3 regions of the Streptomyces sp. NPDC014889 genome follow, and region 3 is predicted to be linked to each of the others. Evidence: riboswitches for the same ligand, from Rfam matches in the RefSeq annotation. Region 3 holds a riboswitch; each other region holds the start of a gene.
The links. A riboswitch is a leader RNA that binds a small molecule or an ion and turns the genes downstream of it on or off. The one in region 3 is predicted to bind thiamine pyrophosphate.
Positions count from the first base shown of each region.

Region 1 (10,412 bases), on a different contig from region 3:
ACGCTGGTGGTCGCGGACCTCGCCGCACTGCCGCTGCTCCCCTGAGCCACCGGCCGCCGGTCCGCCGGCGGACCCGGAGAAGAGGTACGAAAAAGTCCCGGAGTCGCCGATGAGTTCCGCGCCGGCCCCGGGTCTACCCCTGCGAACGGCAACGAACCGCGATGGGAGAGACCCGCCATGTACCAGCAGATGATCTTCGTGAACCTGGCGACCAACGGCGTGGCCGCGTCCAGGAAGTTCTTCACCGAGCTCGGCTACACCATCAACCCCCAGTTCTCCACCGACGACTGCGCGTGCGTCGTCATCAGCGACACGATCATCGCGATGCTGCTCAGCAAGCAGCACTACGCCAACTTCACCAAGAAGGAGATCGCTGACTCGACCAGGTCCAGCGAGGTGCTGATCTGCCTGAGCGCGGAGAGCCGCCAGAAGGTCGACGAGCTGGTGGACAAGGCGGTCGCGGCCGGCGGCACCGTGAGCGGCGAGACGCAGGACCAGGGCTTCATGTACGGCCGCGCCTTCGACGACCTCGACGGCCACACCTGGGAGGTCATGTGGATGGACCCGGCGGCGGTGCAGGGCTGAACCCCCGCGGGCGGAGACTCACCATGGTCAGGGCGGGTGCGACGGCACCCGCCCTGACGCATGCCAACAGGTTGAAACATTCGCCTGGTTAATGATGCGGTAAAGTCAACGCCGGTGGGAGGCTTTCGGATTGACACTCCCGCCGGAGCGCTTATAAATCTGAGCCTCCTGGGGTTTCTGTGGGCTCGACCTCGTTGCTGCCCCAACCCCCCGCACACCCCCCGCAATTGGGCATCCCGTGAAGGGCAAAGTGGCTATCTTGTCCATATCCCGTCGTACCGCACGCACCGTGCGCATCCTCGGTGTCGCCTCCGCGTCCGCCGCTCTCGCTCTCGGCGCTGCGGGTAACGCACTCGCCTGTGACATCAAGGACTTCTCCGCCGAAGCCAAGTGTGAAGGCGAGAACGGCGTCATCGTCGTCAAGAGCATCGACTCCTCCAACACCCCGGCCACGGTCACCGTGTTCCTCGAGGACAAGGGTGCCGACGCCAAGAAGATCGGCGAGCAGGAGATCAAGGGTTCCCGTCAGGGAACCACGATCACCTTCGCCGAGGACTGGCAGCCGAACGCGGTCTACCGGATCCACGTCAAGACCGCGGACAAAAGTCGGTTCAAGGTCGACGCGGACATCAAGGACAACCTGAGGGCTCCGTCGACCGCGTGCAAGTCCGAGACGCCGACCGAGGAGCCGACCGACTCCACCACGCCGTCTCAGCCGGAGACGTCGACGCCGGCTCCGTCGGAGTCCGCCCCGTCGGAGGAGTCCCCGTCGCAGGAGGCGTCCTCGGCGCCGTCCGCCTCGGAGAGCACCACCGCTCCGGCAGGCGCCGAGAACAACGCTCCGTCGCCCGCGGTCGGTGACTCCAACCTCGCCGAGACCGGTGCCGACTCCAACACCGGCATGATCGCCGGCATCGCGGCCGCCCTGGTCGTCGTCGGCGGTGGCGCCGTGTTCTTCGGCATGCGCCGCCGTGGAGCGAACAGCAACCGCTGACGCCCCACACACACCGTCCGTGGCCCGCTCCCGAACTCGGGGGCGGGCCACGGCCGTTCATCCGAAAGTCGCCCGCTCCAGCCAGAACTCCAGCAGTTCCCGCTCGCCGAGCACCTCCAGGCCGGGGCTGTCCAGGGGCAGTCGGCTGAAGAACGCGAGCAGCACGGTGGTGAGCGGCCCGCGCAGGGCGACGGTCGCCTTCTCGTGGCCGCGGCGCCAGGTGACGCCGTCCTCGGTGAACTCGACGACCCACTCGGCGTTCAGCCCGGGAGCGGCGTCGGTGGCGTGCAGATGGATGCTGCGGCCCGGACCGCGCAGCTCCTGGATCCCCGGGCGCGCCTTGCTCCGCTGGATGAACTCCACGATCTGCAGCCACTCGTCGAGGGCGTCGGCGGCCACGTCCGCGGCGACCTCGTAGGGCAGGCCCGCGGTGAGCGCCGCGTCGGCACGGTGGATCGTGATCTCGTGGGTCATCCGGCGGGCCCAGAAGCCGGTGTCGAGGATTCCGGCCCAGGTCCACACCTTCGTGTCCGGTCCGGCCTCACGGAGGGCGTCGACGAGCATGCGGGCGGTCTCCGCCAGCCAGGCGTCCAGGGCGGCCGGGTCGCCCTGCGCCTCAGGACCCCCGGCGAGCGGGACCTCCTTGGCCGGAATGTTCTCCTGCGCGCGGGTCCTGACGAGGGCCTCGGCCCGGCGCAGGGCGCCGCCGACATGCCGTACCAGCTTCTCCAGTGTCCAGTCCGGGCAGGTCGGCACGGTCCTGGACAAGTCGGCCCCGGAGGTGACCAGGGCCCTCAACTCGTCGACCTGACGGACGATCTCGTCGCAGTAACGGTCGTAGGGAAGTAACGTCATGCTCAGCACACTAAGTGCCCGGTGATCATTCCAGGACCACGATTTCAGTCGCGTCGAACTCCACCGCGACCTCGTCCCCGGCCTCCGGTGCCTCGCGCAGGGCGCAGGCCGCCTCCAGGCGGGGGGCGTTGGCGGGCTGGAGGTGGAGGGTGACGTGGGTGCCCTTGAAGGTACGGGCGGTCACCGTGCAGGGCAGGCCCTCGTCGGCGGGCACCAGGCGGACACCGGCGGGCCGGACGAGCAGGGTGCGGTTGCCCTGGGCCGAGCCGTCGGCGACCGGCACCTTGCCCCACGGGGTGACCGCGACCTCGCCGTCCACGCTCGCCTCCACCACGTTCTCGAAGCCGAGGAAGCGGGCCACGAAGGCGTCGGCAGGCCGCTGCCACACCTCAAGCGGTGTGCCCCACTGGGCGATCCGGCCGTCCCGCATCACCACGACCCGGTCGGCGAGGGCGAAGGCCTCGCCCTGGTCGTGCGTGACGGCGAGCACCGTCGTGCCCAACCGCCCGAACAGATCACGGAGTTCGACGACGAGACGCTCCCGCAGCGAGCGGTCGAGCTGGCCGAGCGGCTCGTCCAGCATCAGCAGCCGCGGCCGGGGGGCGAGCGCCCGGGCGAGGGCCACGCGCTGCTGCTCCCCGCCGGAGAGCGCGGCCACGGCCCGCCGCCCGGCCCCGGGCAGCCCGACCAGCTCCAACAGCTCCCCCACCCGACTGTCCCGTTGGCCCTTCGCCGCGCCGTGCATACGCAGTCCGAAGCCGACGTTGCCGGCCACGTCGCGCTGCGGGAAGAGCTGGTGGTCCTGGAACATCAGCCCCACCTCGCGCCGGTGCACCGGCACTCCCGACTGGTCCCGCCCGTCCAGCAGCACCCGTCCGGAGTCCAGCGGCTGAAGCCCGGCCACCGCGCGCAGCAGCGTCGACTTGCCGCTGCCGCTGGGTCCGAGCACGCACACGATCTCATGCTCGGCGACCGACAGGTCGACCGCGTCCAGCGCGGTACGTCCGCCGAAGCGCACGGTCGCGGCATCGAGGCTCAGCAGCATCTAGAACTCCCCGCTCCGGTCGGTGCGCAGCCGCTCGAGCACCAGCAGCGCCACCGCGCACACCACCATCAGAATCGTCGACAGGGCCATCGCCTGGCCGTAGTTGAGGTCGCCGGGCCGGCCGATCAGCCGCGCCACGGCGACCGGCAGCGTCGGATTGTCGGGGCGCGCGATGAACACCGTCGCCCCGAACTCCCCCAGGGAGACCGCGAAGGCGAACCCTGCGGCGATCAGCAGCGCCCGCCGCACCAGAGGCAGGTCGACCTCCCGCCACACCCGCCACGGCGAGGCCCCGAGCACGGCCGCCGCCTCCCGCAGCCGTACGTCCACCGCCCGCAGCACGGGCAGCATGGTCCGTACGACGAAGGGCACGCCGACCAGAGCCTGCGCCAGCGGGACCAGGATCCAGGACTGCCTGAGGTCGAGCGGCGGCCGGTCCAGCGAGATCAGGAAACCGAAGCCGACGGTCACCGCCGAGACCCCGAGCGGCAGCATCAGCAGCGCGTCGAAGCCGCGTACGAGCCGGCCGGCGTCCCGGCGGGTGAGAGCGGCGGCGGCGAGCCCGCCGATCACCACGGCGATGGCGGTCGCGGCGGCGGCGTAGCCCAGGGAGGTGCCGACGGCGTGGATCGGCGCGACCAGGAAGGTGCCGCCGTCCGCGTTCGTCAGCGCCCGGTAGTAGCCGAAGCCGGGCGCGGCGAGCGACCGCTGCACCAGTACGGCGAGCGGCAGCACGAGGAGGACGGCGACGGTGGCGAGGGCCCCGGCCAGCAGCGTCCACTGCCCGGCGCCGCGCGGCCGGCGGGCGGTCAGCGAGGCGTCCACCAGCTTCAGCGCGGTCTCCCGGCGCCGTACGGTCCAGGCGTGCACGGCGAGGATCGCGCCCACGGCCAGGAACTGGAGGATCGTCAGGACGGCGGCGGTCGACAGGTCGAAGATCTGGGAGGTCTGCCGGTAGATCTGCACCTCGAGGGTGGAGAAGGTGGGGCCGCCGAGGATCTGCACCACGCCGAAGGAGGTGAACGTGAACAGGAAGACCATGAGCGCCGCTGCGGCGACCGCGGGGGCCAGCGCGGGCAGGGTGACCTTGCGCCAGGCGGTGAGCGGGGAGGCGCCGAGCATCCGGGCCGCCTCCTCCTGGCGCGGGTCGAGCCCCGCCCACAGTCCGCCCACGGTCCGTACGACGACGGCGTAGTTGAAGAAGACATGGGCGAGCAGGATCGCCCACACCGTGGTGTCCAGCCGGACGCCCCACAGCTCGTCGAGCAGGCCGCCGCGCCCGACCAGCGCGAGGAACGCGGTGCCGACCACGACGGTGGGCAGCACGAACGGCACGGTGACGACGGCCCGCAGGACCTGCCGGCCGGGGAAGTCGAGGCGGGCGAAGACATAGGCGCCGGGCAGGGCGACGAGCAGGGTGAGCGCGGTGGAGGCGAGCGCCTGCCAGGAGGTGAACCACAGCACGTGCCGGATGTCGGACTGTCCGAGCACGTCGGTGATCCGCCCCAACTGCCAGGCACCGTCCGTCTCCAGGCCGCGCCGGACGATCGCGGCCACGGGGTAGGCGAAGAACGCCGCGAAGAACGCGACGGGCCCGGCCATGAGACCGAGCCGCGCCGTGTTCCCCGTCCGGCGGCCGCGTCCGCGGCCTACCTGAGGGCGAGTGAGGTCCACGACTTGACCCACTGGTCACGGTTGGCGGAGATCTTTTCGGGGGCCAGGGTCTCGGGGTTCTTGGCCTGCGGGCCGTACGTCACGAACTCCGGGGGCACCTGGGCGCCTTCGCGCACCGGGTAGACGAACATGTTCAGCGGCATGTCGTCCTGGAACTTCTTGCTGATCAGGAAGTCCAGGAGGGCCTTGCCCCCTTCGGTGTTCCTGGCGTTGGCGAGCAGGCCCGCGTACTCGACCTGGCGGAAGCAGGTGCCCTGCGCGACGCCGGTCGGCGCGGTCTTCGGCCGCGGGTCGGCGTAGATGACCTCGGCGGGCGGCGAGGAGGCGTAGGAGACGACGAGGGGACGGTCGCCCTTGGCCTTCTTGCCGCCGGCGGAACCGGAGAACTCCTGGTTGTAGGCCTGCTCCCAGCCGTCGACGACCTTGACGCCGTTGGCCTTGAGCTTCTTCCAGTAGTCCTGCCAGCCCTTGTCGCCGTACTTGGCGGCGGTGCCGAGCAGGAAGCCGAGGCCCGGCGAGGAGGTGGCGGCGTTCTCGGTGACGAGGAGGTTCTTGTACTCCGGCGCGACCAGGTCGTCGAACGAGGCGGGCGGGGTGAGCTTGTGGTCGGCGAAGTACTTCTTGTCGTAGTTGACGCAGACGTCGCCGGTGTCGATGGGCGTGACGCGGTGCTTGGCCTCGTCGACCCGGTACTGCGGCAGGATCAGGTCCGCGCCCTTCGGCTCGTACGACTGGAACAGCCCGTTGTCCAGGGCGCGGGACAGCAGTGTGTTGTCGACGCCGAAGAAGACGTCGCCCTGCGGGTTGTCCTTGGTGAGGATGGCCTTGTTGACGGCTTGGCCGGCGTCGCCGTCCTCCAGGACCTTCACCTTGTAGCCGGAGCTCTTCTCGAAGTCCGCGATGACGCTCTTGGACGCGGCCCACGAGTCGTGGCTGACCAGGGTCACCGTCCTGGACCCGGCGGAGTCCTTGCCGTTCGGTGACGAGCCGCACGCCGACAGCGTGACGAGGCCGAGCCCGACCGCGGCTGCGGCGAACGTCTTGGTGTGCACTGGATGTCCTCCTGGGGGTTGGCCAGGAAGAGACGCGGCCCTGCCCGGGATCCGCGAGGGACACCCGGGCAGGGCACAACAGCTTGAGTGATGACCGAACTTCCTACCCAGAATGACCTGGGCGAGGTTCAGAGGGTCTGCGGCCGGTGCCGCACTCTCAGCGCTGTGGCGCTCCCCTGTCGGAATATGAAGATGTGTAGGTTCTCAGCCTACCGTCCGGCCACCGTCCGGCTACCTTTCGGTGGCAGCGAGCTGACCGCAGGCGCCGTCGATCTCCTGACCACGGGTGTCCCGGACGGTCACCGGCACTCCGTGGGCGGCGATCGCCTCGACGAACGCCTTCTCGTCCTCGGGCCGGGACGCGGTCCACTTCGAGCCGGGCGTCGGGTTCAGCGGGATGAGGTTGACGTGCACGGGCTTGCCCTTGAGCAGCCGGCCGAGCCGGTCGCCGCGCCACGCCTGGTCGTTGATGTCCCGGATCAGCGCGTACTCGATGGACAGCCGGCGCCCGGACCTGGCGGTGTACTCGAATCCTGCGTCGAGGACCTCCCGCACCTTCCACCGCGTGTTGACCGGGACGAGCGTGTCGCGCAGTTCGTCGTCCGGGGCGTGCAGGGAGATGGCGAGCCGGCACTTGAAGCCCTCGTCGGAGAACCGGTGGATGGCCGGCACCAGGCCCACCGTCGAGACGGTGATCCCGCGCTGGGACAGGCCGAGCCCGTCCGGCTCGGGGTCGGTCAGGGCGCGGACGGCGCCGACGACGCGGTTGTAGTTGGCGAGCGGCTCGCCCATGCCCATGAAGACGATGTTCGACAGGCGCGCGGGACCACCGGGGACCTCTCCGTCCCGCAGGGCGCGCATCCCGTCCACGATCTGGTGCACGATCTCGGCGGTGGACAGGTTCCGGTCGAGCCCGGCCTGTCCCGTGGCGCAGAACGGGCAGTTCATGCCGCAGCCCGCCTGCGAGCTGATGCACATGGTCACCCGGTCCGGGTAGCGCATGAGCACCGACTCCACGAGCGTGCCGTCGAACAGCCGCCACAGCGTCTTGCGCGTGGTGCCCTGGTCGGTCGACAGATGCCGCACGACCGTCATCAGCTCCGGGAGCAGCGCCTCCTGGAGCTTGGCGCGGGACCCGGCGGGGATGTCGGTCCACTGCTCCGGGTCGTGCGCGTACCGCGCGAAGTAGTGCTGCGAGAGCTGCTTGGCGCGGAACGGCTTCTCGCCGATCGCGGCGACGGCCTCCTTGCGCTCGGCGGGCGACAGATCGGCAAGGTGCCGCGGCGGCTTCTTGGCACCGCGCGGCGCGACAAAGGTGAGTTCTCCGGGCTTGGGCATGGTGGTACCAGTGTCGCAGATCCACTCGGGTGACCTGCGGCTGTCCGCCCGGACGACTGTCGTCGCTGCCGCAGGGCGCCTGGGGTGGCTAATGCCGGGCCCACTGTCGCAGCTTCCTGATGACACGGTCCTTGTAAAGACGGGTTGCCGAGATTTCGCCCGGGCTCGTCATGAACGCCGTGAGGGGGGTCCATCGCTTACGTCCGTCGCGAGCCGTCCACCTCACCGCGGGGAAGTCCGTGATCTCCAGGATGCCCTCTCGGTCGATTACGCGTGTGCGTAGGTAGCCATGGATCACCAGCCGCGATTGATCGTATGTCACGCTGAGTCGATATCCCCGCACCGCCAAAACAGCGAACCCGATCACGGCCAGACCAGCCGCAAGCCGTGCAACGGCGGTATCGGCTTGCGTCGCGTACGCAATGCAGGCAACCGCCGGAACGGCTCCGAGGCCGGTGTTGGCCTGACGGTTCAGCGTGGCCGGCGATTGCTCCATGAGATTCCTACGGTGGTCGCGTCTCACGAGCCCAGCCGAAAGGCATCGGCGCGCCCTGCGGGATCACCCAAGGATGGGGATAGCGAGCGTGACAACCGGTACAGGGCGCGACGAACGGACCGATCGGGGTTCACACCTAAGGCCTGAAAAGGATTCACCGGGAAATACACAACCGCATGAATACGCACATTGCCGAATACGCCCGGGGATTGATCCGGAAGATGCCGGGAGGCTGGACTGGGCCTGCCTCCCGGCGCTGGCTCCGGTGAGCCGGTCTCAGCCCGTGGTGGTGATCGCGGACGGGACGCACTGCACGCTGTTGATCGTCCCGAGCAGGCCGGTCAGGCCGGACGAGGCGATCGCCGAGCACGCGGACAGCATCGTGGTGCTGGGCTGCGTGGGCTGTGTGGGCTGCGTGCCCTGCTTGTTCATGTCCTCGTCGCGGTCACCGGAGCTCAGGGCGACGTTCGCGCTGCCGGCCCTGTGCATCGTGTCGGCGACGGCCGTCGCGCTCGGGGCCACGTTGAGTGCTACGGCAAGCGCGCCCGCCGTCACGAGCGTGGCGGACCAGATGCGTGAACTACGGATCGTTGTGCGGCTCACAGAGAACCTTCCTCACTTTGCGGGACAAGGCCGCAAGCGGGCGCACTTGGTGCGCTTCTTTCGCGTGTGTGTCACGTCGCCTTCGGCTACGGACGACGCCAGCTTCAGTTCTCGGCGATTGAATTATTACGATTCGACCCGTGTCATAGGCGAAGATCACTCGTGCGGCCTCAATACACTTTCTCGGGCCTGATCACGATTGCCTTTGGCGGCGACGCAAAGCTCCGCCGCAAAGGCAGGATTGCACCGGAACGGCATCGAGCCCCCACCCGTGCGGGGTGGGGGCTCGGTGGACGTGGGCTCACGCGGAGCCGACGAAGAGGACCAGCAGGAGCCAGGCCACCGGTGCGGTGGGCAGCAGGGAGTCGAGGCGGTCCATGATGCCCCCGTGGCCGGGGAGCAGCGTGCCCATGTCCTTGATGCCCAGATCCCGCTTGATCATGGACTCGCCGAGGTCGCCGAGGGTGGCGGTGGCCGCGACCGCGAGGCCGAGCAGCAGGCCCTGCCACCAGACGCCGTCGTCGATCAGGAACTGCATGCACAGCGCGCCGGCCACCATCGCGAAGGCCACCGCGCCCAACAGGCCCTCGCGGGTCTTGCCCGGGCTGATGCGCGGAGCGAGTTTGTGCCGGCCGAAGCGCCAGCCGACGGCGTACGCGCCCGTGTCGCTCACGACCGTGAGCACGAGGAAGGTCAGCACACGGCGCGGACCGTCGTCCGCGGTCAGCATCATCGCGACGAACGTGGCCAGGAACGGCACGTAGAACGCCGCGAAGACACCGGCCGTGACGTCCTTGAGATAGCCCTCCGGCGGTTCCGTCATCCGCCAGACCAGAACCGCGAGCGCCGTCAGCGCCATCGCCACCCAGGCGCCCTCGGCGCCCCGGACGTACCCGGCGATCACCATGGCCGCGCCGCCGACCGCCAGCGGCACGAGCGGCGCCTTGATGCCCTTGCGCTCGTCGAGCCGGCTGGTGAGTTCCCATAGGCCGACCACGACCGCGATCGCGATGACACCCACGAACACGGCCTTGACGACGAACAGCGACACCACGATCACCGCGCCGAGACCGAGGCCGACGCCTATGGCGGCGCCCAGGTCGCGGCCCGCGCTCTTCTTCTGCGGCGCGGGCGCCGGCTGCGGGGCGTCGGGCATGGGCTCCGGATTCTGCGACGCCGTCCCGTGGAAGGACGGTGTCTGCGGCGTGTCGTGGGGCCACGGCTGCGGCGCGTGGTGCGGCTGCCGCGGCGTGTCGCGGAACGAGGCGCCGCCCGGCTGGGCGGCACCCCGGTCGTCATCCTGGTTTCCGCCGTGAGCGGGCGCGTCGGGCACGACGGGCATGGGGCGGGTCCGCTGGGCGTCATGCGCATCGTACGCGGGACCCGCCGGAGCGGCCCCCGGGACGGGTCCCCCCTGATGGGCGGGTGGCCCGTCCGCGGGCCCCCGGTACCCGGCCTGCCGCGGCGCTCCCCAGGAAGTGTCGTCCATCAGACTTCGAGCAGCTCCGCTTCCTTGTGCTTCAGCAGCTCGTCCACCTGCGCCACGTACTTCGCGGTGGTGTCGTCGAGCTCCTTCTCCGCACGACGGCCCTCGTCCTCGCCGACCTCGCCGTCCTTGATCAGCTTGTCGATGGCGTCCTTGGCCTTGCGGCGCACGGAGCGGATGGACACCTTGGCGTCCTCGCCCTTGCCCTTGGCGACCTTGATGTAGTCGCGGCGGCGCTCCTCGGTGAGCTCGGGGAACACCACGCGGATGATGTTGCCGTCGTT
Region 1 covers NZ_JBIBWH010000011.1:207,051-217,462, reverse strand. Annotated here, with positions in the region: gene ACF09J_RS23315 (hypothetical protein) at 1-45, shown strand, start outside; gene ACF09J_RS23310 (VOC family protein) at 178-585, shown strand; gene ACF09J_RS23305 (LAETG motif-containing sortase-dependent surface protein) at 845-1,579, shown strand; gene ACF09J_RS23300 (maleylpyruvate isomerase family mycothiol-dependent enzyme) at 1,637-2,434, opposite strand; gene ACF09J_RS23295 (ABC transporter ATP-binding protein) at 2,460-3,479, opposite strand; gene ACF09J_RS23290 (ABC transporter permease) at 3,480-5,081, opposite strand; gene ACF09J_RS23285 (thiamine ABC transporter substrate binding subunit) at 5,129-6,205, opposite strand; TPP riboswitch at 6,288-6,393, opposite strand; gene rlmN (23S rRNA (adenine(2503)-C(2))-methyltransferase RlmN) at 6,437-7,543, opposite strand; gene ACF09J_RS23275 (hypothetical protein) at 7,632-8,039, opposite strand; gene ACF09J_RS23270 (hypothetical protein) at 8,316-8,642, opposite strand; gene ACF09J_RS23265 (phosphatidate cytidylyltransferase) at 8,944-10,131, opposite strand; gene frr (ribosome recycling factor) at 10,131-10,412, opposite strand, start outside.
Region 1: linked by a shared signal. The riboswitch ahead of ACF09J_RS23285 (thiamine ABC transporter substrate binding subunit) and the one ahead of thiC (phosphomethylpyrimidine synthase ThiC) in region 3 are both predicted to bind thiamine pyrophosphate.

Region 2 (10,412 bases), on a different contig from region 3:
TGCGCCTGTCGGACTTCACCTCGGAGCGCGCCCTCTTCGCCACCCACAAGGACGGCGAGCTGCTCACCGCCGAGCACGGCTTCCCGCTCCGCCTGATCGTCCCCCACCTGTACGCCTGGAAAGGCCCCAAGTGGGTCCGCGGCGTGGAGTACATGACCGCCGACCGCCGCGGCTTCTGGGAGGAGCGCGGCTACCACAACCTCGGCGACCCCTGGAAGGAGCAGCGCTACTCCTACCAGGAGGAACCGGGGGACGGACCGGAACTCTGACGCCCGCCCCGGTGCCCCCTCACACCTTCCTCATCCGTCCCTGAGCCGCTTCAGGCGCTCCACGTCCGCCGTGTGGCCCTCCTTGCCGCCCGGGGTCTCGATGACCAGCGGGACGCCCTCGGTGGCGGGGTGGGTCATCAGGGCGCGGAAGGGGTCCTCGCCGATGTGGCCGGCGCCGATGTTCTCGTGCCGGTCCTTGTGCGCGCCGGCCACGTCCTTGGAGTCGTTGGCGTGGATCAGCTTCAGCCGGCCCTTGCCGACCGTCTCCACCAGCAGGTCCAGCGTGCGGTGCATGCCGTCCGGGCCGGTCAGGTCGTGCCCGGCGGCGAAGACGTGGCAGGTGTCCAGGCACACGCCCAGCCTCGGATGGGCGTCCAGCGCCTCGAAGTAGGGCCCGAAGTCCCAGGTGCGCGAGCACAGCGAGGCACCCTGGCCCGCGGTGGACTCAAGCAGCAGGTACGGGTCGTCGTCGTGGGTGAGTTCGTCGAGCAGCGGCAACAGGTGCTCCCGTACCTGCTTCAGCGCGACGGACCGGTGCCGGCCGCCCGTCGCGCTCCCGGTGTGGACGACGACGCCCAGCGCGCCGATCTCCCGGGCGCGCCGCAGCGAGTGCCGCAGCGACTCCACCGACCGCTCCACGGTCGCCTCGGTGTGGGAACCGAGGTTGATCAGGTACGGGGCGTGGACGTACGCCGGGACCGACTGCTCGGCGCAGGCCGCGCGGAACTGCTCGTCCTGCCGCGGACTGCCCGCGGGCGTGGCCCAGCCGCGCGGATTGGCGACGAAGACCTGCACGGTCTCGGCTCCGAGGTCACGGGCGTAGGACAGGCCCACGGAATGCAGCCCGCCGGCGACGGGCACATGGCCGCCGATCGGGTTGCGGGAGGGGCCTGGGAGGGGACGGGACCGCTGACTGCTCACCCGTTCAGGGTGTCACGCGCCCGGCGGCCCGCGGCCGCCCGGCCGCCGTCACCGGATGGTGATCGTTATCGTCGAGCCCTTCGGCGCCCGGTCGCCGCCCTTCACCGACTGCTGCTTGACGGTGTCGCCGAACAGCCCGAGCAGTCCGCGGTCCTCTCGCACCTGGAAGCCGGCCTTCTGCAGCGTGTTCTTGGCGTCGCCGACGCTGTTGCCGGTCACGTCCGGCACCTCGACCATCTCCGGGCCCTTGGACAGCGTCAGTGTGACCGTGTCGCCCTCGGCGGCCTCGCTGTCGCCCTCCGGGCTCTGCCGGGCGACCTTGCCCTTGTCGAAATCGGAGGTGACCTGCTCGGAGGAGATCCGCACCTTCAGACCGGCGTCCTGGAGGTCGGACCGCGCCTCGTTCAGGTCCTCGCCGGTGACGTCCGGGACGTCCACCGCGCGGCCCTTGCTGACGGTGAGCGCGATCGCCGAGCCCGCGTGCCGGTCGGTGCCCGCCCCGGGATCCGTGCCGATCACGACGTCGCGGGGCACGTCGTCGCTGAACTCCCGGCTCACCATGCCCGGCTCCAGGCCCTCCTGCTTCAGCAGGGCCCGCGCCTCGTCCAGCCGGTGGCCCTTCAGATCGGGCACCCGCACGGTCTCCGGGCCGTCGGACACCGTGAGCGTCACGGAGCCGTGGCTGCGGATGCGCGCTCCCGCCTGAGGGTCGGTGCTGAGGACCGTGCCGCGCCCGACCGTGTCGCTGTAGGCGTGCTCGACCCGGTCGACACCGAGACCGGCCTTCTTGAGCTGCTCCCTGGCCTGCGCCTCGGTCTTCGTCAGCAGCGGCGGGACCTTCGTGAACTGGCCGGAGTTGATGTACCACACGCCTCCGCCGACTCCGAGGACCAGCAGGACGGCGGCGACGACCGTGAGCAGGGTCCGCCGGGGCCGCCCGGGGCGCCGGGCGCCGGCCGGCCGCGGTGGGGGCGGGGGAGCCTGGAGCCGGCTGGTGCGGTTGAGAGCGGCCTCGGACCGTGCGCTCTGCGCGTCGCGGACTCGCGTCGTCAGGGCGCGCGGGATGACGCTCGTACGGTCCTCGGCGTTGTCGTGCTCGGCGGTGAGGGCCTGCGGCGGCAGCGCGTCGAGCTGGTCCGCGCTGAGCGCGGACCGGGCCTCACGGACCCGCGCGAGCAGCGCGACCGCGTCGTGCGGCCGGATGTCCGGGGTGCGGGCGGTGGCCTCCGCGACCAGTTCGTCCAGTTCCAGGGGCAGTCCCGGCACGGCCGCCGACGGGGCCGGCACGTCCTCGTGCAGGTGCTGGTACAGCACCTGGGCGGGGGACTCCCCCTGGTGCGGCTTGCCGCCGGTCAGCATCTCGTACAGCACGACACCGCACGCGTACACATCGACACGGGGGTCTGCGGTGCCGCGCTCGATCTGCTCCGGCGCGAGGTAGGAGACGGTGCCGAGGACGGCACCGGTGGTGTTCGTCACCGTGTCCACGGACCGCACCAGCCCGAAGTCGGCGACCTTGACCCGGCCGTCATCCCCTATCAGGACGTTCTCCGGCTTCATGTCGCGGTGCACGAACCCGGCCCGGTGCGCGGCCCCCAGCGCGGCGAGCACCGGTTCCAGGATGTCCAGCGCCGCGCGCGGCTGGAGCGCCCCGCGCTCGCGCAGCACGTCACGCAGGGTGCAGCCGGCCACGTACTCCATGGCGAGGTACACGTACGTCCCGTCCGTGCCCTGGTCGAAGACCTGCACGACGTTCGGATGGGCCAGCCGAGCGACCGACTTGGCCTCCCGGATGAACCGCTCCACGAACGAGCCGTCGGCGGCGAGCGTCGGGTGCATCACCTTGAGGGCGAGGACCCGGTCGAGACGGGTGTCCAGGGCCCGGTAGACCGTGGCCATCCCGCCGACGGCGATCCGTGCGTCGACGCGATAGCGGCCGTCGAGCACCTGCCCGACGAGAGGGTCCTGAAGGGTCGTATCCACGCAGGCGAGTCTACGAGCCGTCACGGACACACACCGATCGCGGACAGTGTCGCGGCGGGACTGAAGCCGACCTGTGACGCGGTACACGCACCCGTACGGGGCGATGACCGGCCGGTGCCCCGGCAGCCGACGCACGCCCCGTCGCGGGCGAACGTTGCCCGTCGCGGCATTAGAACGCGGGCCGCTCCGGGTCCAGCCCGGCCATGCCCTCCGCCGGGGACGACGCCTGGGCGAAGTGCCGCTTGGGGATCCGCCCGGCCAGCCGGGCCAGCCGCCCCGCCTCCACGGCGGAACGCATCGCCGAGGCCATCATCACCGGCTCCTGCGCCCGTGTCACCGCTGAGGCGAGCATCACCCCCGCACACCCCAGCTCCATGGCAAGCGCCGCGTCCGAGGCCGTACCGGCCCCGGCGTCCAGGATCACCGGCACGCGCGCGTGCTCCACGATCAGCTGGAAGTTGTGCGGGTTGCGGATACCGAGCCCGGACCCGATGGGCGAGCCGAGCGGCATGATCGCGGCGCAGCCCACGTCCTCCAGCTTCCGCGCGAGCACCGGATCGTCGTTCGTGTACGGCAGCACCGTGAACCCGTCGTCGACCAGCGTCTCCGCAGCGTCCAGCAGCTCGATCGGGTCCGGCAGCAGCGTGCGCTCGTCGGCGATGACCTCCAGCTTGACCAGGTCCGTGCCCAGCGCCTCCCGCGCCAGCCGGGCGGTGAGCACCGCCTCGCCCGCCGTGAAGCAGCCCGCGGTGTTGGGCAGCGCCCGGATCCCGAGCGACTCCAGCACCGACAGCACGGAGCCGTGCACGGAGGGGTCGACCCGCCGCATCGCGACCGTGGTCAGCTCCGTGCCGGAGGCCACCAGTGCCCGCTCCAGCACCTCCAGGCTGGGCGCGCCGCCGGTGCCCATGATCAGCCGGGAGGTGAAGGACGTACCACCGAGGACGAAGGGGTCGTCGGCCATGGCTCAGCCTCCCTGGACGGCGGTCAGCACTTCGACGCGGTCGCCCTCGGCCAGGGCCGTGGACGACCAACGCGCGCGCGGGACGACGGTCTCGTTGAGGGCGGCGGCCACGCCGGAGGGTGCCGCGCTCAGCGCCTGCACGACGGTGCCGAGGGACGTGCCGGGCTCGACGCGGCGGGGCTCACCGTTGACAGAGATGTTCATGCGGGCTGCTCCGTGAGTGCCGTGGCGTGGAAACGCCTGGGGGAGAAGGGGCGGACCTCGTCCGGCAGCTCGCCGGTGGTCAGGACGTGCGCCATGGCGTCACCGGTGACCGGCGTGAGCAGCACGCCGTTGCGGTAGTGCCCGGTGGCGAGGAGCAGGCCGTCCAGGCCGGTCGGGCCGAGCAGCGGCGCGTTGTCGGGGGAGCCGGGCCGCAGTCCCGCCCGGGTCTCCGTGAGCGGCAGCTCGGTGATCCCGGGCACCAGCTCGTGCGCGTCGCGCAGGAGCTCGTACACGCCGCCCGCCGTCACTGTCGTGTCCCAGCCCAGCTCCTCGCTCGTGGCCCCGACGACCAGCTCGCCGCTCAGCCGCGGCACCAGGTAGACCTGGCTGCCGCGCACCACGGCCCGCACGGTACGGCTCAGGAACGGCGCGTAACGCTTCGGCACCGTCAGCCTCAGCACCTGCCCCTTCACCGGCCGCACCGGCGGCAGCACCTCGTCCGGGACGCCCGCGAGCCGTCCGCTGCGGCTGCCGGCGGCGAGCACCACGCGGTCCGCGGCCGGCGCGGTGCCGTCGCGCAGCACACACCCCGTGGCCCGGTCGCGGGCCACGGTGAGCCGCTCGGCCCAGCCGCGGTGGAAGACCACGCCGGCCCGCTCACAGGCGTCGACCAGGGCGCGGGCGAGCCGCCGCGGATCGATCTGGTGGTCGCCGTCCACCCGCAGACCGCCGCGCACGCCCGGCGCGAGCATCGGTTCGAGGCGGCGGCAGTCCCGCCCGGACAGCCACTCGGAGTCCAGGCCCGAGCGGCGCTGAAGGTCGTGCAGTTCCCGCAGGTGGGCGCGGTCGTCGGCGTCCAGTGCCACGGCGAGGGTGCCGCAGCGGCGGTAGCCGAGGTCGTGGCCGGTCAGCTCGGTCAGCTCGGCCGCGAAGTCCGGGTAGCGGCGGGCGGAGGCCAGATTGAGTCCGAGCAGGGTCTGCTCGCCGTAGTGCAGTTCGGTGACGGCGGCCAGCATCCCGGCGGCCACCTGCGCGGCCCCGCCGCCCGGCTCGGGGTCCACCACGGCCGTGGCGAACCCGCGCTGCGCCGAGCGCCAGGCCGTCACAAGGCCGATGATCCCGCCCCCCACGACGAGGACGTCTGACGTACAAGGCGACGACATGGGCGTCCAGCCCCTCCCTTCGCCGGCATGACCCGGATCAGGTTCGTACGGTCGGAGGCCGCCAGCCTCCCTCTCAGCCCGGTGCGTCCGGGCTCCCGCGAGTGCTTGTACGGGCCACCCTAGCCCGCGGAGCACCGCCCCGGTAAGGGAGCCTGCCACGGACCGGGGCGGCCGGGCATGAGGGAAGAGTCTGTCGGGCAGGTTGAGGGAGCCGGTTGTGGAGCAGGTCACTCCGCACACCCCTGACTGACGCTCCGTCAGTTGACTTAAGGTGATCAGGTGAGCGACCAGACGCAGGAACAGGGCACATCGGGGCCGCGGCGCGTGGTCGTCGCGGGCGCGGGCATGGCCGGTGTGCAGACCGCGGTCGCCCTGCGCGAGCAGGGCTTCACCGGCACCGTGACACTGATCGGCGCCGAGCCCCACCAGCCCTACGACCGGCCACCGCTGTCCAAGGCCGTCCTGCTCGGCAAGGCCGAGGGCTCCGCCTTCGACATCGACTTCGAGGCGCTCGGCCTCGAACTGCGGCTCGGCTGCGAGGCGCTGGCCGTGCGGCCCGGCGCGCACGTGCTGGAGACCTCGGCCGGGCCGGTGCCGTACGACGTCCTCGTCCTGGCCACCGGCGCCGAACCGATCCGGCTGCCCGGCGCGGAGGGCGTTCCCGGCGTCCACCTGCTGCGCACCCTGGACGACGCCGAACGGCTGCGGCCGGTGCTCTCCGAGCAGCACGACATCGTGGTCGTCGGCGCCGGCTGGATCGGCGCCGAGTTCGCCACCGCCGCGCGCGAGGCGGGCTGCGCCGTGACCGTCGTGGAGGCCGCGGACCGGCCGCTCGCCGGGGCGCTGCCCGCCGAGGTGGCCGAGCCGATGACCGCCTGGTACGCCGACAGCGGCACCGAACTGCGCACCCACGCGCGCGTGGAGCGCGTCGAACCCGGCGCGGTCGTGCTCGACGACGGCTCGCGGCTGCCCGCGGGCGCCGTCGTGGTGGGCATCGGCGCGCGCCCCGCCACGGGCTGGCTGGCCGGCTCCGGCATCGCACTGGGCCCGCACGGGGACGTCCTGGCCGACGACCGTCTGCGCACGTCCGTGCCGGACGTGTACGCGGTCGGCGACTGCGCCTCGTTCCCCTCGGGACGGTACGGCGAGCGCCTCCTGATCCACCACTGGGACAACGCGCTCCAGGGCCCGCGCACGGTCGCGGCCGACATCGTCGGCCTCACCCCCGTGGTCTACGACCCGGTGCCGTACTTCTGGTCCGAGCAGTTCGGGCGCTTCGTGCAGTACGCCGGACACCACACGTCGGCCGACACTGTCGTCTGGCGCGGCGATCGCACCGGACCCGCCTGGACGGTCTGCTGGCTCCGCGAGGGCCGGCTCGTCGCCCTGCTGGCCGTCGGCCGGCCGCGGGATCTGGCGCAGGGGCGGCGGCTGATCGCGTCGGGCACGCCCATGGATCCGCTGCTGCTGGCGGACCCGGCGAAGCCCCTGAAGGCGGCGACGGCGTGAGGCGCGTGTCCCCGAGTGGACGGGCCTGGCTTCCGAGTGTCGGTGGCAGATGGCACGCTTGTTTCCGTGACCGAGATTGACACGAAGATCGACGCTCTCGTCCCTGCCTGGCTCACCCTTCCCGACATCGCCGAACAGCTCGGCGTCGAGGTGACACGTGTGCGGCAGCTGGTCAAGGAGGGCCAGCTCATCGCCGTACGCCGGGGTGAGAACCGCGCGCTGCACGTCCCCGCCGCCTTCATCGACGGCGACAAGGTCGTCAAGGGCCTGTCCGGCACCTTGACGCTCCTGAGGGACGACGGCTTCACGGTCGAAGAGATGATCGAATGGCTGTTCACCCCCGACCCGACCCTGCCCGGCACCCCCGCCCAGGCCCTGAGTGAGAACCGTGGCACAGAGGTGAAGCGCCGCGCCCAGGCGCTGGCCGTCTGACCCGGCCGCTTCTCCGCGCCCCCCGGCCGCGGCCCCCCCGCGGCCGGGCGGGCGGAGGCGGAGCCGGCCGGTCGGGAGGGGCGGGTAAGGTCCGTCCGAGTGGCCGGACGAGCCACCGAACCGACGAGCCCGGGGGACCCTCGTATGCCCGAGACCGCTGCCGCAGCCGTTGCCGACGCCGCGGCCGACACCCGTGACCGGCTCGGTGCGGCGCGCCTGTACCTGTGCACGGACGCCCGCAGGCGGCAGGGGGATCTGGCCGGTTTCCTGGACGCTGTGCTGGCCGCGGGGGTCGACGTCGTGCAGTTGCGGGACAAGGGCATGGAGGCGGGGGAGGAGCTGGACCTGCTGGAGGTGTTCGCCGACGCGTGCTCCCGGCACGGGAAGCTGCTCGCGGTCAACGACCGGGCGGACGTCGCCCACGCGGCCCGCGCCGATGTGCTGCACCTGGGGCAGGGGGACCTCCCGGTGCCCGCCGCGCGCGCCATCCTCGGCGACGGCGTCCTGATCGGCCGGTCCACGCACGCCGAGGACGAGGCCGCCGCGGCGGCCGTCCAGGACGGCGTGGACTACTTCTGCACCGGGCCCTGCTGGCCCACGCCCACCAAGCCGGGCCGGCCCGCCCCCGGCCTGGACCTGGTCCGGTACACCGCCTCGCTGGGCACCGACCGGCCCTGGTTCGCCATCGGCGGCATCGACCTCGGCAACCTGGACCAGGTCCTGGAGGCCGGCGCCCGCCGTGTCGTCGTGGTCCGGGCGATCACCGAGGCCGACGACCCCGGAGCGGCGGCGGCCGAGTTCGCCGGGCGGCTGCGGCAGGCGGCGTAGAGCGCGGTGCGGAACGGCCGGGCGCGGTGGCTGGCCCAGGGCGCGACACGACCGGAGGCCGGTCGCTCCGGCGTCTCACTTTTCGGACAGTCGGTCGGGTCCGACCCGCTCATTTCCGCCCCGTTGTCCGAAGGGTGGACAAGAAGCCGACAATCCAGGCAAATTTCCGGTGCTCGGTTGGGGGAGCGCCGCGCCCTGGATAGCCTGCCAGTATGGCCCTCGGAACCGCATCCACCAGGACTGATCGCGCACGCACCGTGCGTGACATGCTCGCCACCGGCAGGAGCACGTACTCCTTCGAGTTCTGGGCGCCGAAGACGGCGAAGGGCGAGCGCAACCTGTGGAACGCGCTGCGCAGGGTCGAGGCCGTCGCCCCCGACTTCGTCTCGGTGACGTACGGTGCCGGCGGCTCCACCCGCGCGGGCACGGTCAAGGCGACCGAGCAGATCGTGTCCGACACGACGCTCACCCCGGTCGCGCACCTCACCGCGGTCAACCACTCCGTCGCCGAACTGCGCAACATCATCGGCCAGTACGCCGACGCCGGGATCCGCAACATGCTCGCCGTGCGCGGCGACCCGCCCGGCGACCCGATGGGCGACTGGGTCCCGCACCCCCGCGGACTGACCTACGCCGCCGAACTCGTCCGGCTCATCAAGGAGTCGGGCGACTTCTGCGTAGGCGTGGCCGCCTTCCCCGAGATGCATCCCCGCTCGGCCGACTGGGACACCGACGTCGCGCACTTCGTCGACAAGTGCCGCGCGGGCGCCGACTACGCCATCACGCAGATGTTCTTCGAGCCGGAGTCGTACCTCCGCCTGCGCGACCGGGTCGCCGCCGCCGGTTGCGCGACACCCGTCATTCCCGAGATCATGCCGGTCACGAGCGTGAAGATGCTCGAGCGTCTGCCCCAACTCAGCAACGCCGCCATCCCGGACGACCTCCAAGAGCGGATCCGCGCGGCGGCGGACGATCCGGCGGCGGTACGCTCCCTTGGGATCGAGTTCGCCACCGAGTTCTGTGCGCGACTGCGGGCCGAGGGAGTGCCCGGGCTGCACTTCATCACGCTCAACAACTCCACGGCGACGCTGGAAATCTACGAGAACCTGGGTCTGCACCACCGGCCGCGGACCTAGACCGGCCGCACCCGCGTACGACACACTGCGTAGCGGCCACTGGGAGAGGGGCGTACATGGGCTGGACGGTCCTCTACATCGCGTTCGGCATCGTCGCGCTGTGGCTGCTGGGCGAGGTGCTGCTGCAGTACAAGGCACGGCTGCGCTGGCGGCTGCTGGCCTTCGGCGGCTTCCTCGGTGTCGTTCTCGGGGTCCTGATCCCCTCCGTCATCGTGATCGGTCTCGGCGCGGCCGCCTTCGCGGTCGGCCAGACCTACGTCACCCTGTCCTTCCGGCGCGGCTTCGCGGCGGGCTGGGCGGTCAACCGGCCCGAGGCCGACGGCGGCAAGCCGCGCCGCCGCGGCAAGGCCGAGCACCAGGACCCGACCCTGGAGGTCTCCGACCTCGAGGTGTCCGACGGCGCCACCGGCACCATGGAGGCTCTGCACGGCCACGAGGGTGAGTCCTACGACCACGAGGGCCGGCCCTACGCCCACGGCGACGACGACCGCGACGACGTCTTCACCCCAGCTCTCGCCACCACCGAGCCCACGGCCGCCGAGGCCGCCGCCGTGTACGAGCCGCAGCCCATGCCCGACGACACCGGTTCCTACGGCGTCTACGGCGACTCGGCCCACCAGGGCGGCACGCAGTCGCCCTACCCGGGGGCCGACCAGACCCAGGACCAGTACGCCACCGCGGCCCAGGGCGCCGACCAGAGCCACGCGTACGACTACTCCGGCTACGGGCAGCAGGGCTACGGCTACGACGCCTCCGGCCAGCAGCAGTACGCCGCCTACTCCGACCCGTACGCCGGCACCCAGACCTATGACGGCTCCTACGACACCGGCTACGCCCAGCAGGGGTACGGCCAGCAGGACTACGGCACCCAGGACGCCTACGCCGGCTACGGCGGCGAGACGCCGGCCGGCGGGGTGTGGGTCCCGCAGCAGCGCACCGACGAGGCCTACGGCGGGGAACTCCCGCAGGAGCAGCAGGCCTACCCGTACCAGGGCGACAGCCA
Region 2 covers NZ_JBIBWH010000001.1:331,400-341,811, forward strand. Annotated here, with positions in the region: gene ACF09J_RS01510 (sulfite oxidase-like oxidoreductase) at 1-269, shown strand, start outside; gene ACF09J_RS01515 (deoxyribonuclease IV) at 300-1,190, opposite strand; gene pknB (Stk1 family PASTA domain-containing Ser/Thr kinase) at 1,239-3,173, opposite strand; gene ACF09J_RS01525 (thiazole synthase) at 3,343-4,137, opposite strand; gene thiS (sulfur carrier protein ThiS) at 4,141-4,341, opposite strand; gene thiO (glycine oxidase ThiO) at 4,338-5,504, opposite strand; TPP riboswitch at 5,502-5,613, opposite strand; gene ACF09J_RS01540 (NAD(P)/FAD-dependent oxidoreductase) at 5,784-7,013, shown strand; gene ACF09J_RS01545 (helix-turn-helix domain-containing protein) at 7,080-7,445, shown strand; gene thiE (thiamine phosphate synthase) at 7,590-8,273, shown strand; gene metF (methylenetetrahydrofolate reductase [NAD(P)H]) at 8,486-9,409, shown strand; gene ACF09J_RS01560 (hypothetical protein) at 9,466-10,412, shown strand, end outside.
Region 2: linked by a shared signal. The riboswitch ahead of thiO (glycine oxidase ThiO) and the one ahead of thiC (phosphomethylpyrimidine synthase ThiC) in region 3 are both predicted to bind thiamine pyrophosphate.

Region 3 (10,412 bases):
AACGAGCCGACCCGGCCCAGCAGCTCGTCCTCGGCACGCAGCGAGGCGATCGCCGCCTCCTGTGCCAGCTGGCTCACGCCGAACGGCACGGCCGTCTTGCGCAGCGCCGCCGCCACCGGCTCGTGGGCGATGGCGAAGCCGACGCGAAGCCCGGCGAGGCCGTACGCCTTCGAGAACGTGCGCAGCACGCAGACGTTCGGCCGGTCGCGGTAGAGCGTCACCCCGTCCGGCACCTCGGCATCGCGGATGAACTCGCGGTAGGCCTCGTCCAGGACCACCAGCACGTCGGAGGGGACGCGGTCGAGGAACCGTTCCAGCTCGGCCCGCCGCACCACCGTGCCGGTCGGGTTGTTCGGGTTGCAGACGAAGATCAGACGCGTGCGTTCGGTGATCGCGTCCGCCATCGCGTCCAGGTCGTGCACGTCACCGGGCGTCAGCGGGACCTGCACGGAGGTCGCCCCGCTGATCTGCGTGATGATCGGGTACGCCTCGAAGGACCGCCAGGCGTACATGACCTCGTCGCCGGGCCCGCTGGTGGCCTGGATCAGCTGCTGGGCGACACCGACGGAACCGGTGCCCGTGGCCACGTGCGAGGCCGGCACCGCGAAGCGCTCGGCCAGTTCACTGGTCAGGCCCGTGCACGCCATGTCCGGGTAGCGGTTGAAGGCGGCGGCCGCCGCCGTCACCGTCTCCATGACCCCCGGCAGCGGCGGATAGGGGTTCTCGTTCGAGGACAGCTTGTAGGCCACCGGGCCGCCGGCCGCGGCGGGCTTCCCCGGCTTGTAGGTGGGGATACCCTCCAGCTCGGCACGCAGCTTCGGGCTTGTCTCACTCACCGCAGTCCTCCTCGTGACCACCACCGGCATCCAATACTGCACACCTTAAGAGGATTGGGCGCCGCTGCGTATGGGTCGGCGACCATCACCTCGTGCGAGGACCGGCCTCTTCCGTCACACCGACATCGGCGGCACGCACGTACGAACACGTACGAATTGGGGGGCGCGTCACACATATATCTATGCGCCGGTGGCTTGCGCCGTGGCGCGCGTCCCCCGTGAAGGTGAGTTGAGACCTCTTCGAAACATCGAAGGGTCGACAGGCCCATGCGTGCCACCACGTCACGTCCTAACCTGATGCCGGGTAACTGACATGGTTTCAAAGGCACTTGACCCCCAACGACCATGCAGAAACGTGCCTGTCAACGCGTGCATATGCGTCCGCACTACCCCACCGCAAGAGCCCTACTATCGGCTCGCCATGACAGCAGCAGGGAAGCACCAGGTGAGCCGCGCGGAAACCTCACGCCGAGGCAGCCGGCCGGGCCGGGCGGGCATCAGAGACGTGGCCGCCGCCGCCGGAGTCTCCATCACGACCGTCTCCGACGCCCTCAACGGCAAGGGACGGCTCCCGGACGCCACCCGGCGCCATGTCCGCGAGGTCGCCGACCGGCTGGGGTACCGCCCCTCGGCCGCGGCCCGCACGCTCCGTACCGGCAAGTCGGGCCTCATCGGTCTGACCGTGACCACGTACGGGGATGAACCTTTCACCTTCACCGAGTTCGCGTACTTCGCCGAGATGGCCCGCGCCGCCACCTCGGCCGCGCTCGCCCGCGGATACGCCCTCGTCATCCTGCCCGCGACCTCGCGCCACGACGTGTGGTCGAACGTCGCCCTGGACGGCACGGTCGTCATCGACCCCTCCGACCAGGACCCCGTCGTCAGCGAACTGGTGCGGCAGGGCTTACCGGTGGTCAGCGACGGCCGCCCGGCCGGCGCGCTCCCGGTCACCGCCTGGGTCGACAACGACCACGAAGCCGCCGTCCTCGGCATCCTCGACCACCTCGCCGAGGCCGGCGCCCGCCGCATCGGTCTGCTGACCGGCACCACGACGGACACCTACACCCACCTGTCGACGACCGCCTACCTCCAGTGGTGCAAGCGCGTCGGCCAGGACCCGGTGTACGAGGCCTACCCCGCCCACGACCCGTGCGCGGGCGCCGTCGCCGCCGACCGGCTGCTGGCCCGCCCCGACCGGCCCGACGCCGTCTACGGACTGTTCGACCCCAACGGCACCGATCTGCTCGCCGCCGCCCGCCGCTACGGCCTGCGCGTCCCCGACGACCTGCTGCTGGTGTGCTGCAGCGAGTCCACGGTGTACGCCAGCACCGAGCCGCCCATCACCACGCTCTCCCTTAAGCCGCGCCGGATCGGCACAGCGGTCGTCCAGCTCCTCATCGACGCCATCGAAGGGGTCGAGTCGGACCGGCCGGTCGAGCAGGTCATACCGACCGAGCTGATCGTGCGCACCTCGTCCCAGCGGCGCACCCAGCGCAGGACCGTCAGCCCGCCCCGCGTGTCGGAGGACCGTTAGGACACGTGCGGCCACCGGCCGCGCAGGACACGAGTGACCCCGCGGCCGCCCGGGACACGGGTGGCCGCGGGGTCGCCGAAGACTGCCCAATCGGGGCGAAAGCCACGGTGAACCGGAGTCCAGTGCCGATTCACCACCCCTGGGTCATCACATGGCGCGATCCGCGTTCCTATGATGGGCCCACGACACCGCGGGCCGCTGCGACCAGGCAGTCCGAAGCGGTGCAGAGGCGGCGCGATGGTGGAGGGGTCGATGACTCAGGGGGCCGGTCAGGGACCCGACGTGGAGCGGGCGGCTACGCTGCGCGACTTCCGGGTTCCCGCGTACGTGAACGAGACCGGCCCGTACGACCACGGCACGCATCCCGCCGAAACGGTCCGGTCGGCCGGGGAGGCGCCCGCGGCGCCCAAGAAGGGCTACTCGGCCGCGTACACGCCCACCGAGCGCGATCTGCCGGTCATCAAGCGCGGTGACACGCTTCAGGCCGCGGCCGACCCGGCCGCCGCGCAGCCCCGGCAGTCCGCCGCCGTCCCGGGGCCGCTCTACGTCGTCGGTGACGTGCACGGCTATCTGGACCAGCTCGTCGGCGCGCTCCAGGCCAAGGGGCTCGTCGACTCCGCCGGCCAGTGGTGCGCGGGCACCGCGCGGCTGTGGTTCCTCGGCGACTTCACCGACCGCGGCCCGGACGGCATCGGCGTCATCGACCTCGTGATGCGGCTGTCCGCGGAGGCGGCCGCGGCCGGCGGCTACTGCAAGGCCCTCATGGGCAACCACGAGCTGCTGCTGCTCGGCGCCAGGCGGTTCGGCGACACCCCCGTCAACTCCGGCGCGGGCACCGCGACCTTCCAGGCGGCCTGGCTGCTCAACGGCGGCCAGAAGTCCGACATGGACCGCCTCCAGGACCACCACCTGCAGTGGATGGCCCGGCTCGACGCCATCGAGGCGGTCGACAGCTACCTGCTCGTGCACTCGGACACCACCTCCTACCTCGACTACGGTGCCTCGATCGAAGAGGTCAACGACACCGTCCGCGAGACGCTCACGCGCAACGACGTGAACGAAGTCTGGGAACTGTTCCGCAAGTTCACCAAGCGCTTCTCCTTCCGGGACGAGGGCGGCGCCGACGCCGTACGCTCCCTGCTCGATACGTACGGCGGTACCCGTATCGTTCACGGCCACAGCCCCATTCCCTATCTGCTGGGCCAAGTCGGCTCCGAGGAGGGCGAGGAGTCCGCGGGTCCGGTCGTGGAGGGACCGCACGTCTACGCCGACGGACTCGCCATCGCCATGGACGGCGGCGTGACCATGGCCGGAAAACTGCTGGTCCAGCAACTGCCCCTCGACGCCTGACCGTTCACCGGGCAGCCCGCCCAGCGGAGACGACCGCGCAGGTCGCCACCCAATTTGTGGAAACCCCCTGTCACCGCGCGCCGTCACGGCTCTACCATCGGCTTATCCGTAGCAGGCTCCCCTCCGTTTCTGCCCGACGGCTCGCCGCCATGCGAGCCCCAAGCCCTACGGAGCATCGGGGGATGCACATGAACAGCGTTCCGCAGCACCTGCTGAGCGAGGACCGCCAGGAATACGAGCGGATCCTCGATGAGGCGCTGCGCTCCGCCCCACACGACCCGGAACTGGCCGCTGCCGGGCAGCGGCTCAACTCGGAACAACTGCGCACCATGGCGCTGAGCGCCACCGCGGTCATAACGGCGGCCGCGGCGACCGAGTACCACCACTACGTCAAGATCCGCGAGGAACTGCGCCGGCCGGCGCCGGCCGTCCCGCCCTCCCTCACCGAGGCCGGCTCCGCCGAGCCGGGCGCGCCGGTCCGGCTCGCGGCCACCATGGGCGAGACCGCCGAGACCCACGGCGCGGGCGCGGGCGCCGTCGTCGCGGTGCTCGCCCCCGTCCTCGCCGGAACCGCCGCGGCCCTCTTCCTGCTCGTCGGCTACATCCTGAGGATGCTGGACCCGGCCCAGGCGTTCGCCCAGTCCATGATCACGGCGGGCTGGGTGTTCGGCGCCCTGACCGCGGCCGCGATCCTCGCCGCCGCCGCCGGGCTGCTGCTCACCGCGCTGCGCAACCGCCCCTCGCTCGACAGCGGCGCCTACGCCGAACTCGGCGAAGAGGTCGCCCAGGCGAGGGACGCCTGGCAGGAGGCTCTGCTCGAACGGGGCATCCTGCCGTTCCTGCGCGACGCGGTCGCCGACTCCCGCTCCCCCGCACCGGGGTACGCGGGGCCGGCCGCACCGACCGGCCGCATGCCTCAACTTGGCTACGACCGGCCAGGTTTCAGCAGCCCGGACGACGGGGCCCCGACCCGCCGCCCGCGCTTCTCCAGCCCCGACTTCACCAGCCCGGACTTCGGAGGCCCGGAAAACCAGCCGGAGTGACCACCATCGGCGTCATCGCCGGAGGCCGCGCTCCCGCCGCCCACCGACGCCCGGAGCGCGTCCCACCACCCCGTCCCGCACTGCGGGCCGGGGCCCGAGGGAGAGCTGCCCAGTCGCTCCCTCAGTCCGCGATGGGCAGGTACACCCTGTTCCCCGCCTCCGCGAACTCCTTCGACTTCTGAGCCATCCCCTCCGCGATCTCGTCCCGGCCGGCGCCGTGTTCACGACGGATGTCCTGCGAGATCTTCATCGAGCAGAACTTCGGGCCGCACATCGAGCAGAAGTGGGCCGTCTTGGCGGGTTCCGCCGGGAGGGTCTCGTCGTGGAACTCCCGTGCCGTGTCCGGGTCGAGGGAGAGGTTGAACTGGTCCTCCCACCGGAACTCGAAGCGGGCGTCGGACAGGGCGTCGTCCCACTCCTGCGCGCCCGGGTGCCCCTTGGCGAGGTCGGCCGCATGGGCGGCGATCTTGTAGGTGATGACGCCGGTCTTGACGTCGTCGCGGTTGGGCAGGCCCAGGTGCTCCTTGGGCGTGACGTAGCAGAGCATCGCCGTGCCCCACCAGGCGATCATGGCCGCGCCGATGCCGGAGGTGATGTGGTCGTACGCCGGTGCGACGTCCGTCGTCAGCGGGCCGAGCGTATAGAACGGAGCCTCATCGCAGATCTCCTGCTGAAGGTCGATGTTCTCCTTGATCTTGTGCATCGGGACATGGCCCGGGCCCTCGATCATGGTCTGTACGTTCAAACGCCTGGCGATCCGCCCGAGTTCCCCGAGCGTGCGCAGTTCCGCGAACTGGGCCTCGTCATTGGCGTCCGCGATCGAACCGGGCCGAAGCCCGTCTCCCAACGAGTACGTGACGTCGTATGCGGCGAGGATCTCGCAGAGCTCCTCGAAGTTCTCGTAGAGGAACGACTCCTTGTGGTGCGCCAGGCACCAGGCGGCCATGATCGAGCCGCCGCGCGAGACGATGCCGGTCTTGCGGTTCGCGGTGAGCGGCACGTAGGCGAGGCGCACCCCGGCGTGGACGGTCATGTAGTCCACGCCCTGTTCGGCCTGCTCGATGACGGTGTCCTTGTAGATCTCCCAGGTCAGTTCCTCGGCCCTGCCGTCCACCTTCTCCAGGGCCTGGTAGAGGGGGACCGTGCCGATGGGGACGGGGGAGTTGCGCAGCACCCACTCCCGGGTGGTGTGGATGTTGCGGCCGGTGGAGAGGTCCATGACCGTGTCGGCGCCCCAGCGGGTCGCCCAGGTCATCTTCTCCACCTCCTCCTCGATGGAGGAGGTCACCGCGGAGTTGCCGATGTTGGCGTTGACCTTCACCAGGAACCGCTTGCCGATGATCATCGGCTCGATCTCCGGGTGGTTGACGTTGGCGGGCAGTACCGCACGGCCCGCCGCGATCTCCTCGCGGACGGTCTCGGGAGCGACGTTCTCCCGGATGGCCACGAACTCCATCTCCGGAGTGATCTCCCCACGGCGCGCGTACGCGAGCTGTGTCACGGCTCGGTCGCCGCGCCCGCGGCGCGGCTGACGCGGCCGTCCGGGGAACACCGCGTCGAGGTTGCGCAGACCGCCGCGTGGCGAGGTGTGCTTGATCCCGTCGTCCTCGGGGCGGACCGGACGGCCCGCGTACTCCTCGGTGTCGCCGCGGGCCACGATCCAGTTCTCCCGCAGCGGCGGCAGGCCCCTGCGGACATCGGTGCCGACGAGCGGGTCGGTGTACGGGCCGGAGGTGTCGTACAGCGTGACCGACTGCCCGTTGGTGAGGTGCACCTGACGGACCGGCACCCGCAGATCGGGCCGTGAGCCCTCCACGTAACCCTTGTGCCAGCCGATGGACTTCCCGGCCTCCCCGTCGGAAGCGGCGGATGCGATCTGCTCCGCGTCGCTGGAGATCTCCTTGGAGGCAGGCGTGCGTACGTCCTTGTTGGTCATGAGACCTACTCCCTACGCCGGCATTACCCGGTAACAGGTTCGGCGGTCGACGCAGCGGTGTCCGTCTGTCGGCGTTTCCTGTGAAACATCGCACGTTCCACGTGAAACATCGCGAAGACGGAGGTCAGCGCCCTCTCAGCCCGGTGCTCCGAGCTCCCGCGTGTGCAAAGGTGGCTCCACGCTAGCGTCCTTTGTGGCGCGGTGAACAGTGGGCCTGTGCCGTTCTTGCGATGATCGGGCGGTGACCACGACAGAGCAGTTCCCCCATCCGCCGCCCGAACCCCGACGCGAACAGGACTTCCGGCACGGCCAGGAAGCCACCGGCACCGGCCACGGGCACGGCGCCAGGCACGGCCCGGGGGACGACCATGGGCACGGCGGCGGGCACGGCCCGGGGGACGCCCACGAGCACGGCCCGGGCAGCGGTGGCGGGCACGGGCACAGTCACAGCCACGGGCCGGCCGCACCGGTGTCGAAGCATCTCCGCAAGGTGATCGCGGCGATCCTGATTCCGTTCGCCGCCCTGGTGGTGGCCGGACTCGCCGCGCTGTGGCCGGGCGGTGCCCCGTCGCACGAGCGCACCGGCGTGGGCTTCGACCGGCAGACCCAGCAGGCCACCGTCGTGGAGGTGCTCGCGGTCAGTTGCAGGTCGGTGAACGCCTCCGGGGACACCCCGACCGGCGACACCTCCACCGCCGAGGGTTCCTCCGCTCAGCAGCAGCAGTCCGGGGCCTGCAAGAAGGCCACGATCCGGGTGGACACCGGCAAGGACAAGGGCCGCACCTTCACCGAGGTCGTACAGCCCGACCAGTCGCGGCAACTGCACCAGGGCGAGAAGGTCGTGGTCGCCTACGAGCCCTCGGCACCCGCGGACCTGCAGTATTCGGTCACGGACGTCGACCGGCGCTTCCCCATGGCGCTGCTGGCCGGTGTCTTCGCACTCGCCGTCGTGGTCGTCGGGCGGATGCGGGGCGTCATGGCGCTGGTCGCGCTCGCCATCAGCTTCCTGGTGCTGAACCTCTTCATCCTGCCCGCGATCCTTCAGGGCTCGAACCCGCTGGTCGTGGCGGTGGTGGGGGCCAGCGCCATCATGCTGATCGCGCTGTACATGTGCCATGGCCTGTCCGCCCGTACCTCGGTCGCGGTGCTCGGCACACTGATCTCGCTGATGCTGATCGGTTTCCTGGGCTCGCTGTTCATCGGATGGGCGGCGCTGACCGGCAACACCGACGACAGCACCGGCCTGATCCACGGCCTGTATCCGTCGATAGACATGAGCGGCCTGCTGCTCGCCGGTGTCATCATCGGCTCGCTCGGCGTCCTGGACGATGTGACGGTGACCCAGACCTCGGCGGTCTGGGAACTGCACGAGGCCAACCCCGCGATGGGCTGGCGCGGGCTGTACCGCGCGGGCATCCGCATCGGACGCGACCACATCGCCTCGGTCGTCAACACCCTCGTCCTCGCGTACGCGGGTGCCGCGCTCCCGTTGCTGCTGCTGTTCTCCATCGCGCAGAGCGGTGTGACGACCGTCGCCACCAGTGAGCTCGTCGCCGAGGAGATCGTGCGCACACTGGTGGGTTCGATCGGCCTGGTCGCCTCGGTGCCGGTCACCACGGCGCTGGCGGCACTCGTGGTCTCGGCCGACCGTCCGGGGCGGTTGGAGGCCGCGGCACCGGCCGCCCTGCCCGCCCCGGCACGCGGGGGGAGGGGCAGGCGCCGCAGGCGCTGACGCCGGGGCCGGGGGCCGTCGGCCTCCGGGCGGTCCGCCCTCGGGGCGGTCGGCGAAGCGTTCCTGCACCCCCTGAGGCCGAGGCGAAGCGTTACGCCCAAATCCCCTGCCGCAAGGTCTCAGCCCGCGCTCTGTTCCTCCGCCAGGATGCGGTCCAGGGCTTCGTCGAGGTGGGCGTCGAAGTCGGCCAGCGCACCCTCCTGCCCCAGGGGCACCAGCTTGTCCGTGCGGTCCAGGAACGCCACCAGGGGCGCCGTCGAAGAGCGGAACAACGCCCGGTCACAGCCGACCTGAAGCCGGATCAGGACCTCGCTCAGCGAGTCGCGGCCGGCCGGTGAGATGCGCACATCACCGTCCCCGCACGGGGTCGCCACCCCGTCGATCAGCAGCTCCCGCCCGAACGCCCAGGTCACCGGGGCGTCTCCGGGCAGATGGAAGGTCAGCCGCACGGCATAGGGATCGCAGGTCTCGTACCGCAACTCCACCGGGATGCGGAAGGAGAGCTCCTCGGACACGAGAAAACTCATCATGACCTCTGCCTGTACGGACTCGCGCATCGTTACCCCGGTGTTTGCCGTCGACTGGCCGGGAATCCATCCCGTGACTGGTGCATCTTGCTGAACGTACACATCGGATCACAAGGAGTGAGTTTTCAGATACTGATAGAGAGCGCCAGAGAGCCCAGACGCCGCCCGACCTCGCGTTGCAACTGGCGCGCCGCGGGCAGCAGCCGATCCGCCTGATGGGCCGGCAGTGAGAGGGCCATCGCGGCCGCCGTGGTGCCCACCGTGATGGGGATCGCCGCGCAGACCGCCCCCAGCGCGTACTCCTGCCGCTCGGTGACCGGCTCCATCGGCCGGATCCGTTCCAGGCGCCGCAGCACCGAGTGGCCGTCACGGACCGTGTACGGGGTGAGGGACTGCACGGGGTAGCGGTCGAGATGGTCACGGCGGTCCCTGTCGTCCAGCTGGGACAGCAGGCACTGGCCGATCGCGTGCGCGTGCCCGGTCTCGCGGAAGCCGGCCCATTCCTCGACCGCCGGTGCGGCGGCCGTGGCGGAGACGCACATGAGCTCGATCTCGCCCTCGCGGTACATCGCGTAGTACACCGGGGCACCGATGGAATCCCGCCACTGGGCGAGCGCCTCGACGATCGTGGAGCGACGTTTCTGCGCGGCGCCGCTGCTGCTCAGCCGTTCAGCGGCCTCGCCGAGGAAGAACAGGCCCCGGTCACGGCGCAGATAGCCCTCGTGGACGAGGGTGCGCAGCAGGTGGTAGGCGGTCGGCAGGGCCAGGCCCGTCTCACGGGCGAGCTGTTTGGCGGGCGCTCCGTGCTCGTGCCGCGCGACGGTCTCCAGCAGGCGCATCGCGCGCTGCACGGACCCGATGAGGGTCGGGGGCTGCTGGGGCTGCGGCTGCTCCGGGACGGTGGACCCGGGCCGTTCCACGGGGGCCGACGAACGCGGCTGCGCCGGGAGGGCCGTCGAGCGGGACGGCTCCCGGGGTACGGGCGGCACGTGCCGTTCTGCGGGTGCGGTGTCAACCGTGGCCAAGGGGTCACTCCCGTAGCGCGAGGGGGCAGCCGTGCGGGAACACGAAGGGGGTGTGCGCCGCCCGCGGGGGCCGGTCCCCGCGTCGATCTCCGGACCTTATCCGCCTGTCACCGCACACGGACGGCTTGTCCGGGAAACTTCCCTCCCGCGAGGGAACCGGCGATTCCCGTTACCGGTCACCGGTGCCCCCTGCCACTCACCAGTCGCTGCGTGAGGACGAACCCGCCAGGAACTTGCGCACGATGTAGATCAGCCCGCCGACCAGGGCCACGAAGATCAGCACCTTGAACAGCAGCCAGACCACGAAGCCGATCACGCTCGCTATCACGCCGCCGAAGACGACCAGAGCGATGACGGGCACCGCGATCCACTTCACCCACCACGGCAGACCCGCGAAGATCTCTCGCATTGCCCTCGTCCTCATCTCTC
Region 3 covers NZ_JBIBWH010000002.1:187,884-198,295, forward strand. Annotated here, with positions in the region: gene hisC (histidinol-phosphate transaminase) at 1-836, opposite strand, end outside; gene ACF09J_RS04000 (LacI family DNA-binding transcriptional regulator) at 1,258-2,370, shown strand; gene ACF09J_RS04005 (metallophosphoesterase) at 2,623-3,720, shown strand; gene ACF09J_RS04010 (hypothetical protein) at 3,903-4,763, shown strand; gene thiC (phosphomethylpyrimidine synthase ThiC) at 4,885-6,699, opposite strand; TPP riboswitch at 6,692-6,869, opposite strand; gene ACF09J_RS04020 (YibE/F family protein) at 6,941-8,431, shown strand; gene ACF09J_RS04025 (SsgA family sporulation/cell division regulator) at 8,551-8,988, opposite strand; gene ACF09J_RS04030 (IclR family transcriptional regulator) at 9,084-9,983, opposite strand; gene ACF09J_RS04035 (DUF5326 family protein) at 10,180-10,392, opposite strand.